Linked DNA regions of Euzebya sp.. The protein of the gene in region 1 binds, or shares a complex with, the protein of each later gene. Links are inferred from orthologs where the notes say so. Each region holds a gene or a part of one and is shown on either strand. Other genes may lie near its edges. The genes, in order: secY and secG.

What was found.
Region 2: the proteins of secY (region 1) and secG are in contact, whole or in part, in a crystal structure (PDB 5AWW), measured with the Thermus thermophilus proteins. The link is inferred for Euzebya sp. from one-to-one orthologs. Residues at the interface, in WP_096411648.1 of Thermus thermophilus: Leu14, Gln16, Arg17, Phe20, Ile34, Pro35, Pro37, Ile72, Arg108, Arg109, Asn112, Gln113, Arg116, Ile117, Ile120, Pro145, Gly146, Trp147, Phe152, Phe155, Val156, Val159, Thr160, Val162, Ala163, Gly164, Ala166, Leu167, Trp170, Glu173; in WP_223903268.1 of Thermus thermophilus: Tyr5, Ile9, Tyr12, Leu13, Ala16, Leu19, Val20, Val23, Leu24, Gln26, Glu27, Pro28, Gln30, Gly31, Ala32, Asp34, Leu35, Met36, Gly37, Gly38, Ser39, Ala40, Asp41, Leu42, Phe43, Ala45, Arg46, Val48, Tyr53, Thr56.

Annotation. Positions count from the first base shown.
Region 1 is NZ_CAXQBR010000074.1:9,367-12,604, reverse strand. Bases 57-2,983 are described here. They hold secY (preprotein translocase subunit SecY), read right to left. Parts: upstream 2,202-2,983; coding sequence 912-2,201; downstream 57-911. Other genes in these bases: rplO (50S ribosomal protein L15), read right to left, coding at 2,276-2,722; ACEQ2X_RS16145 (adenylate kinase), read right to left, coding at 238-819; map (type I methionyl aminopeptidase), read right to left, coding at 57-201. Also shown: more of map, read right to left, coding at 1-56; rpsE (30S ribosomal protein S5), read right to left, coding at 3,197-3,238. UniProt on the Bacillus subtilis protein: The central subunit of the protein translocation channel SecYEG. Consists of two halves formed by TMs 1-5 and 6-10.
Region 2 is NZ_CAXQBR010000021.1:101,057-104,290, reverse strand. What follows is about bases 128-3,050. They hold secG (preprotein translocase subunit SecG), read left to right. Parts: upstream 128-1,435; coding sequence 1,436-1,666; downstream 1,667-3,050. Other genes in these bases: ACEQ2X_RS05670 (ABC transporter substrate-binding protein), read left to right, coding at 1,747-3,050; ACEQ2X_RS05680 (M56 family metallopeptidase), read left to right, coding at 128-1,336. Outside these bases: more of ACEQ2X_RS05680, read left to right, coding at 1-127; more of ACEQ2X_RS05670, read left to right, coding at 3,051-3,234. UniProt on the Bacillus subtilis protein: Involved in protein export. Participates in an early event of protein translocation.

The DNA.
Region 1 (3,238 bases):
CATCCGCGTGCCCACGCCGCCGTAGCCCTTGAAGGCCGGGACCGCGCCGTGGCGGACGATGTAGTCCTCCGCCATCGCGTCGAGCTCACCGGTGGAGATGCCCGGGCGCACGGCCGCGGCGAGCATCTCGTGCATGTCGGCGATGATCTTGCCCGACCGGGCCATCACCTCGAGCTCTGAGGGCGACTTGCGGATGATCATCGCCCCACCGTAGCGCCGCGCGGGGCGGCGACACCGTCAGCGGCCGGCGGTCTGCACCTCGCGGCAGGCGCCCAGCACCCGCTCGCGGACCTCCTCGATGCTGCCGAGCGCGTCGACGGCGATCAGCAGACCGGCCCTGCGGTAGTGCGGGATCAGCTCGGTGGTCTGGTCCCGGTACTCCTGCATCCGGCGCTTGAAGACCTCGTGGTCGTCGTCGTCCCGGCCGTCGGTGGCCTGCCGCTTGGCGATGCGGGCCTCGAGCTCGGCGTCGGGCACCTCGAAGTGGAGGACCGCGTCGAGGTCGACGTCGAGCATGGCCATCATCCCGCTGAGGGTGTAGGCCTGGCCGACGGTGCGCGGGTAGCCGTCCAGCAGGAAGCCGCTCTCCGCGTCGGCCTGGCGCAGCCGGTCGGCGACCATCCGGTTCACGACCGTGTCCGGCACGAGCTCGCCGCGGGACATGTAGCCCTTGGCCTCCTTGCCGAGCGGCGTCTCGCCCTTCACGTTCGCCCGGAAGATGTCCCCCGTGGAGATGTGGGGGATGCCGAACTCCTCGACGATGGCGGCCGACTGCGTTCCCTTGCCCGCACCCGGCGGGCCAAGCAGTACCAATCGCACTTCGCGTGCTCCTCCCACGATCGTCGTCACCCCGCGCCGTGCACGGACAGTCGGGTCACTCTACGGCCTGCCCGACGGCGGCCGCACATCCGTCAGCCGCGGATGAAGCCCTCGTAGTGGCGCTGCATGAGCTGGCTCTCGAGCTGCTTCATCGTCTCGAGCCCGACGCCGACCACGATCAGCAGCGTGGCCCCGCCGAGCGGGAACTGCACGTTGCCGAGGGCCAGCACGACGAGGGGCAGGATGGCGAGCGCACCCAGGTACAGCGACCCCGGCAGGGTGATGCGGGTCAGGACGCGATCCAGGTACTCGGCCGTCGGGCGACCCGGGCGGATGCCCGGGATGAACCCGCCGTACTTCTTCATGTTGTCGGCCACGTCGATCGGGTTGAACGTGATGGCCGTGTAGAAGTAGGCGAAGAAGATCGTCAGCGCCAGGTAGGTGGCGATGTAGACGGGGTGGCCGCCGGTCGCGAAGTAGCGGTTGACGAAGTTCGTCAGGCCGTCGTTGTTCACGATCGAGGCGCTCAGCTGCGGCAGGTACAGCAGCGAGGACGCGAAGATGATCGGGATCACGCCGGACTGGTTGACCTTCAGCGGGATGTAGGTCTGCTGGCCGCCGTACTGGCGTCGGCCGACCTGGCGCTTGGCGTACTGGACGGGGATGCGGCGCTGGCCCTGCTCGACGTACACCACGCCGACGATGAGGATCAGGCCCACCAGCACGAACACGGCGAACAGCACGGTGTTCTGCTGGTAGATGGCCGAGAACTGGCCGGGCAGCGCCGCGAGGATCGCCGCGTAGATGATCAGCGACATCCCGTTGCCGATGCCGCGCTGGGTGATCAGCTCACCCAGCCACATGATGAAGGCCGTGCCGGCGGTGAGGGTCAGGACCATCAGCGCCCGGATCGGGACCGAGTCGTCGGGGATCAGCCCCGCGGTGGGGATCGTCCCGCCGAACAGCTGGCCGGATTCGATCAGCACGATCAGGCCGGTCGACTGCAGGATCGCCAGCACCACGGTGACGTACCGGGTGATCTGGGTGATCCGCGCCGTGCCGGTCGCCCCCTCCTTCTGCCACTCCTCGAGCTTCGGGATCACCACCGCCAGCAGCTGCATGATGATGCTGGCGGTGATGTACGGCATGATCCCGAGCGCGAAGACCGCGAGCTGGGTCAGCGCGCCCCCGCTGAAGAGGTTCAGGAGCGCGGCGACGCCGCTCGCCTCGGCCTGCTGCAGGATGCCGTCGAGGACCTGGTAGTCGACCCCCGGGATCGGGATGACCGATCCCAGCCGGTACACCGCGATGATCGCGAGGGTGAAGAGGATCTTCCCCCGGAGGTCCGGGATCTTGAAGGCGTTCGCGAAGGCGCGGAACATCTAGGTCAACTCCGTTCGGGCAGGGACCCGACGTGGGGCCACGTCAGGTCCATGCTGGCACGACTGCCGGCGGGTCAGCGGGTCAGGCGCTGGACGGTGCCGCCGGCGTCGGTGATCTTCGCCTCCGCGGACTTCGAGAACGCGTGCGCCGACACGGTCAGCGACGTCGACAGCTCGCCGTCGCCGAGGATCTTCACCCGCTCCTCCGCGTCGCGGAGGAGGCCCTTCGCGGCCATGGCGGCGGGGTCGACGGTCGCGCCGGCCTCGAAGGCCGACTCGAGCCGCGACACGTTCACGCCGACGTACTCCACGCGGTTCCGGGGGGTGAAGCCGGGCAGCTTCGGCAGGCGGCGCTGCAGCGGCATCTGCCCGCCCTCGAACCCGAGGGGGACGTTCTTCCGCGCGCCGGTGCCCTTGGTGCCGCGGCCGGCGGTCTTGCCCTTGCCGGCGGCCTCGCCGCGACCCTTGCGCGTCTTGCGCCGGGTCGAGCCGGGAGCCGGCTTGAGGTCGTTGAGCTTCATGGTGGACTACTCCTCCTCGTCGGACGCCGGCTCGGGGTCGAGCGCCGCGTCCGCGACGTCGGGGTTCTCCGACGTGCCGCCCTTGACGGCCTTCCCGCGGGCCGGGTCGATCTGCGGGGTGTTCTGGACGACGTCCGCCGAGCTGTCGGCACCGGTGCCGGCGACGCCCTGGTCCTCGAGGAGCTCCTCGGTCCTCTCCGAGGGGCCCTCGACGACGCCGACGACGCCGGGCTCGCCGGTGTCGGCCACGGAGACCGCGGTCCGCACGGCCCGGGCCGGCACGGTGGTCCCGTCGGGGACCTCCTCGACGACGACCAGGTGGTTGATCGTGGCGACCATGCCGCGGAACTCGGGGCGGTCCGGGACCACCACGGTGTGGCGGATCCGGCGCAGCCCGAGGGACCGCAGCGTCGCGAGCTGGTTGCGCTTCGCGCCGTTGGACGACTTGACCTGGGTGACCTGCAGCGCCATGGCTCAGGCACCCGTCCCGGACGTGGCCTTGCCGGTCATGTTGGC
Region 2 (3,234 bases), on another replicon or contig:
GGTGGCGGCCAAGCTCGGGGTGATCAAGAGCGGGCGTGCGCGCCGGACGCTGGTGCTGGCGCCGGTGATCGCCGCCGCCGCGGCCGCGCTGGCCTGCACGGCCCCCGGATCGAGCTTCCTGCCGGCGCTGCTCGTCAGCTCGGCCGAGGGCCAGCCGATCGAGGTGTTCGGCGCCGAGGTGACCGTGCGCCGCCTCGAGTGGCTGCTCGTCGCCTACGTCGGGATCGCGTCGTATCTCGTGATCCGCCGACTGCTCGGCCACTGGGTGATCGCCCGGTACGTCGCGCTCGCCCAGCGCTGCGACGACCCGCAGATGACCGCGCTGGTCCGGCGGATCTCCTCGAAGCTCGGGATCGAGGCACCGCCGCTGCTGCTGGTCCGGCGCTGCCCCGGCGGCGCGTTCACCGCCCGGCTCCGCCGTCCCGTCGTCGCGGTCGACCCCGACCTGCTCGACGAGCTCGACGCCCGCGAGCTCGAAGGCCTGCTCGCCCACGAGCTCGCCCACCTCGCCCGCCGCGACGTGCTGGTCAACACCGTCGTCGGCGTCATCCGCGACCTCACCTTCTTCATCCCCCCGATGAACCTGGCGGCCCGCTGGCTGCGCCACGAGCAGGAGCACTCCGCCGACGACCTGGCGTCGGATGCCACCGGCCGACCGGCCGCGCTGGCGTCGTCGATCCTCAAGGTGTGGCAGGGCTCCAAGGACCACGCCAGACCCCAGGTCGCGGCGATGGCCTGCGCGACGATGGTCCCCTCACCGGCGTTGCCGGTGCCCGCGGGTCTGCCCACGCGCCTCCTCCGGCAGGGATCGCTGTCGCGCGGCGCGAAGCAGATCGCCGAGCGCGTCGTGCGCCTGATCGAGCGCGGGGCACCGCTGACCCTCCGGCGCCAGCGCATCGAGTTGACCGCCGCCATGGCCGCCGTCGTGGTCGCGACCGGGATGACGGTCCTGCTGCCCGCGCAGGTGAACGGCGAGCTGCTGCTGGCCCAGTGGACCCGCCCGCCCGCCCAGCCGGTCGTCTCACCCGCCATGGCCACGTTCGGGGCGCTGGCCGCCAACCCCTCGCCGCTGGCCGAGGCGTCCGAGGCGGTCGCCGGCTACACGGCCTCGACGGCCGAGACCTGCACCGACTGCGTGCTGCTCGAGTCCGGGGCCGAGTGGCGTAGCCAGACCGCCCCGACCCTGCCGCCGCGCGCCCCGGGCTGGCAGGCCGGCGGGCGGGTGTGGCAGCCGTCGGTGGGCGGTGCGCCGACGCCGCCGAGCGCCCAGCCGCTGTGGGGGGTCGAGGCATCCGGCAGCCGCGTCGGCTTCTTCCTGGTGCACCCCCAGGGATGACCGGCAGGGGGTGACCGGCAGGGGGTGACCGACGGCGCGTGCTCGGGCTAGGATCGACGGTCGCCCGTCGACCCGCCATCCCGCCGAAGGCCGTCCCAAGTGCTCACCATCGCCCTCGTCGTCCTGCACGTCATCGTGTCCCTGCTGCTGATCCTCTTCATCCTGCTCAAGTCGGGGAGGGGCGGCGGGCTGTCGGACATGTTCGGCGGCGGCGCGGTGGGCAGCGCTGGCGGGTCCACCATGGCGGAGAAGAACCTCGACCGCCTGACCGTCATCACCGCGGTCGTCTTCGCGATGACGACGATGGTGCTGGCGCTGCGGCTGGTGTAGGGACCAGGTCCGCGGGTGGGCCGCCCCCCGGCGTGATCCCTCCGCGGGGTCGCGGGTGCAGGGGCTGGCGCGCCGTCGCCGTGCTGGTCGCGCTGGTCGCCACGACCGCAGCCTCGTGCACCGCGGCGCCTGACGGCCCGGCCGTCCCGACGGGGCGCGACGAGCCGATCGCGACCCCGACCGGACCCGGCGGCGGGACGTTCCGCTACGGCATCGGGTCGCCGACGGCCATCGTCCCCCCGCTCGCGGCGACCCCGGACGACCAGGCGGTCGTGGACGCGGCCTTCGACTCCCTGACCGCCTGGGACGACGCCGGCAGCCCGCAGCCGTCCGCGGCGACCACGTGGTCGGCTGACGACGCGTTGGTGGAGTGGCGCTTCACCCTCCGGCCGGGCGCGTCGTTCCACGACGGGACATCGGTCACGGCGGCCGACTTCGCCGCGGCTTGGGCGACGCTGGTGGCCGAGGGCGGCTACGGCTACCTGCTCGCCGACGTCGTCGGCTACGAGGCCGCGCGCGACGGGGACGGCGTCGACCTGGCCGGCGTCCGCGTCGTGGACGACCTGACGCTCGAGGTGTCCCTCACCCGGCCGCGCGCGGACTTCGCCACCGTGGTCGGGCACCCGGCGCTGGGTCCGGTGCACCGCGGCCAACGCGAGCGGGACGAGGAGGGGTGGCGCAGCCAGCCGCTCGGCAACGGCCCCTTCGCGCTGACCGAGCCCTGGGCGAGGGGTGACTTCATCCGCGCCGCCGCGTGGGAGGGGTGGCGCAACGGCGATCGGGCCGAGGGCGGCATCGCGGAGGTGCTGTTCCGCATCGGCGACCTCGACATCAACTACCTCGCGTTCACCCAGGGACGACGGGACCTCTCGCCGGTGCCGAGCGACGCGCTGGCGCTGGCCGCCGAGGAGTACCCGGCACGGGGAGGGGAGTGGGACGGTCCGGGTCTGATCACCGGGCGGCGGCCGGAGGTGTACCTCCTGGCGATGAACCCGGCGGTGCCGCCGTACGACGACGTGGCCGTCCGCGAGGCGGTCAGCCTGGTGGTGGACCGGGCGGGCCTGGCGGCGGCGAACGAGGGCGGCAACCTCGACCCCGCCACCGGTCTGCTGCCCCCGTCCCTCCCCGGCGCCCGTGCCGACACCTGCGAGCTGTGCACGTTCAACACGACGGGTGCGCAGCAGCGGCTGGAGGACGCCGACGTCGACGAGCTGGCGATCTGGTTCAACGCCGAGGGTGGCCACGAGCGCATCCGCAACGCGATCAGGGCGGCGCTGAGCGGCATCGGGGTCCGCCTCGTGTCGAACGGCCGACGGCCCCCGCCGGACCTCGCGGCGTACCAGGACCTGCTCGAGACCGGGGAGGCCGGTCTGTTCCGCCTGCCCCTCGTCGCCGACGTCCCGTCGGGGCTGTCGGTCCTGTACCCGCTGCTGCACGGCGACGAGGTGCCGGCTCGCGGCGGGATGAACTACATGCGCTACGACAACGCCCAGGTCAACAGCCTCCTGGACCAGGCCGCCGCGACCGGCGACGACCAGCAGCGCCAGGACCTCCTCCGCCGGGTCGAG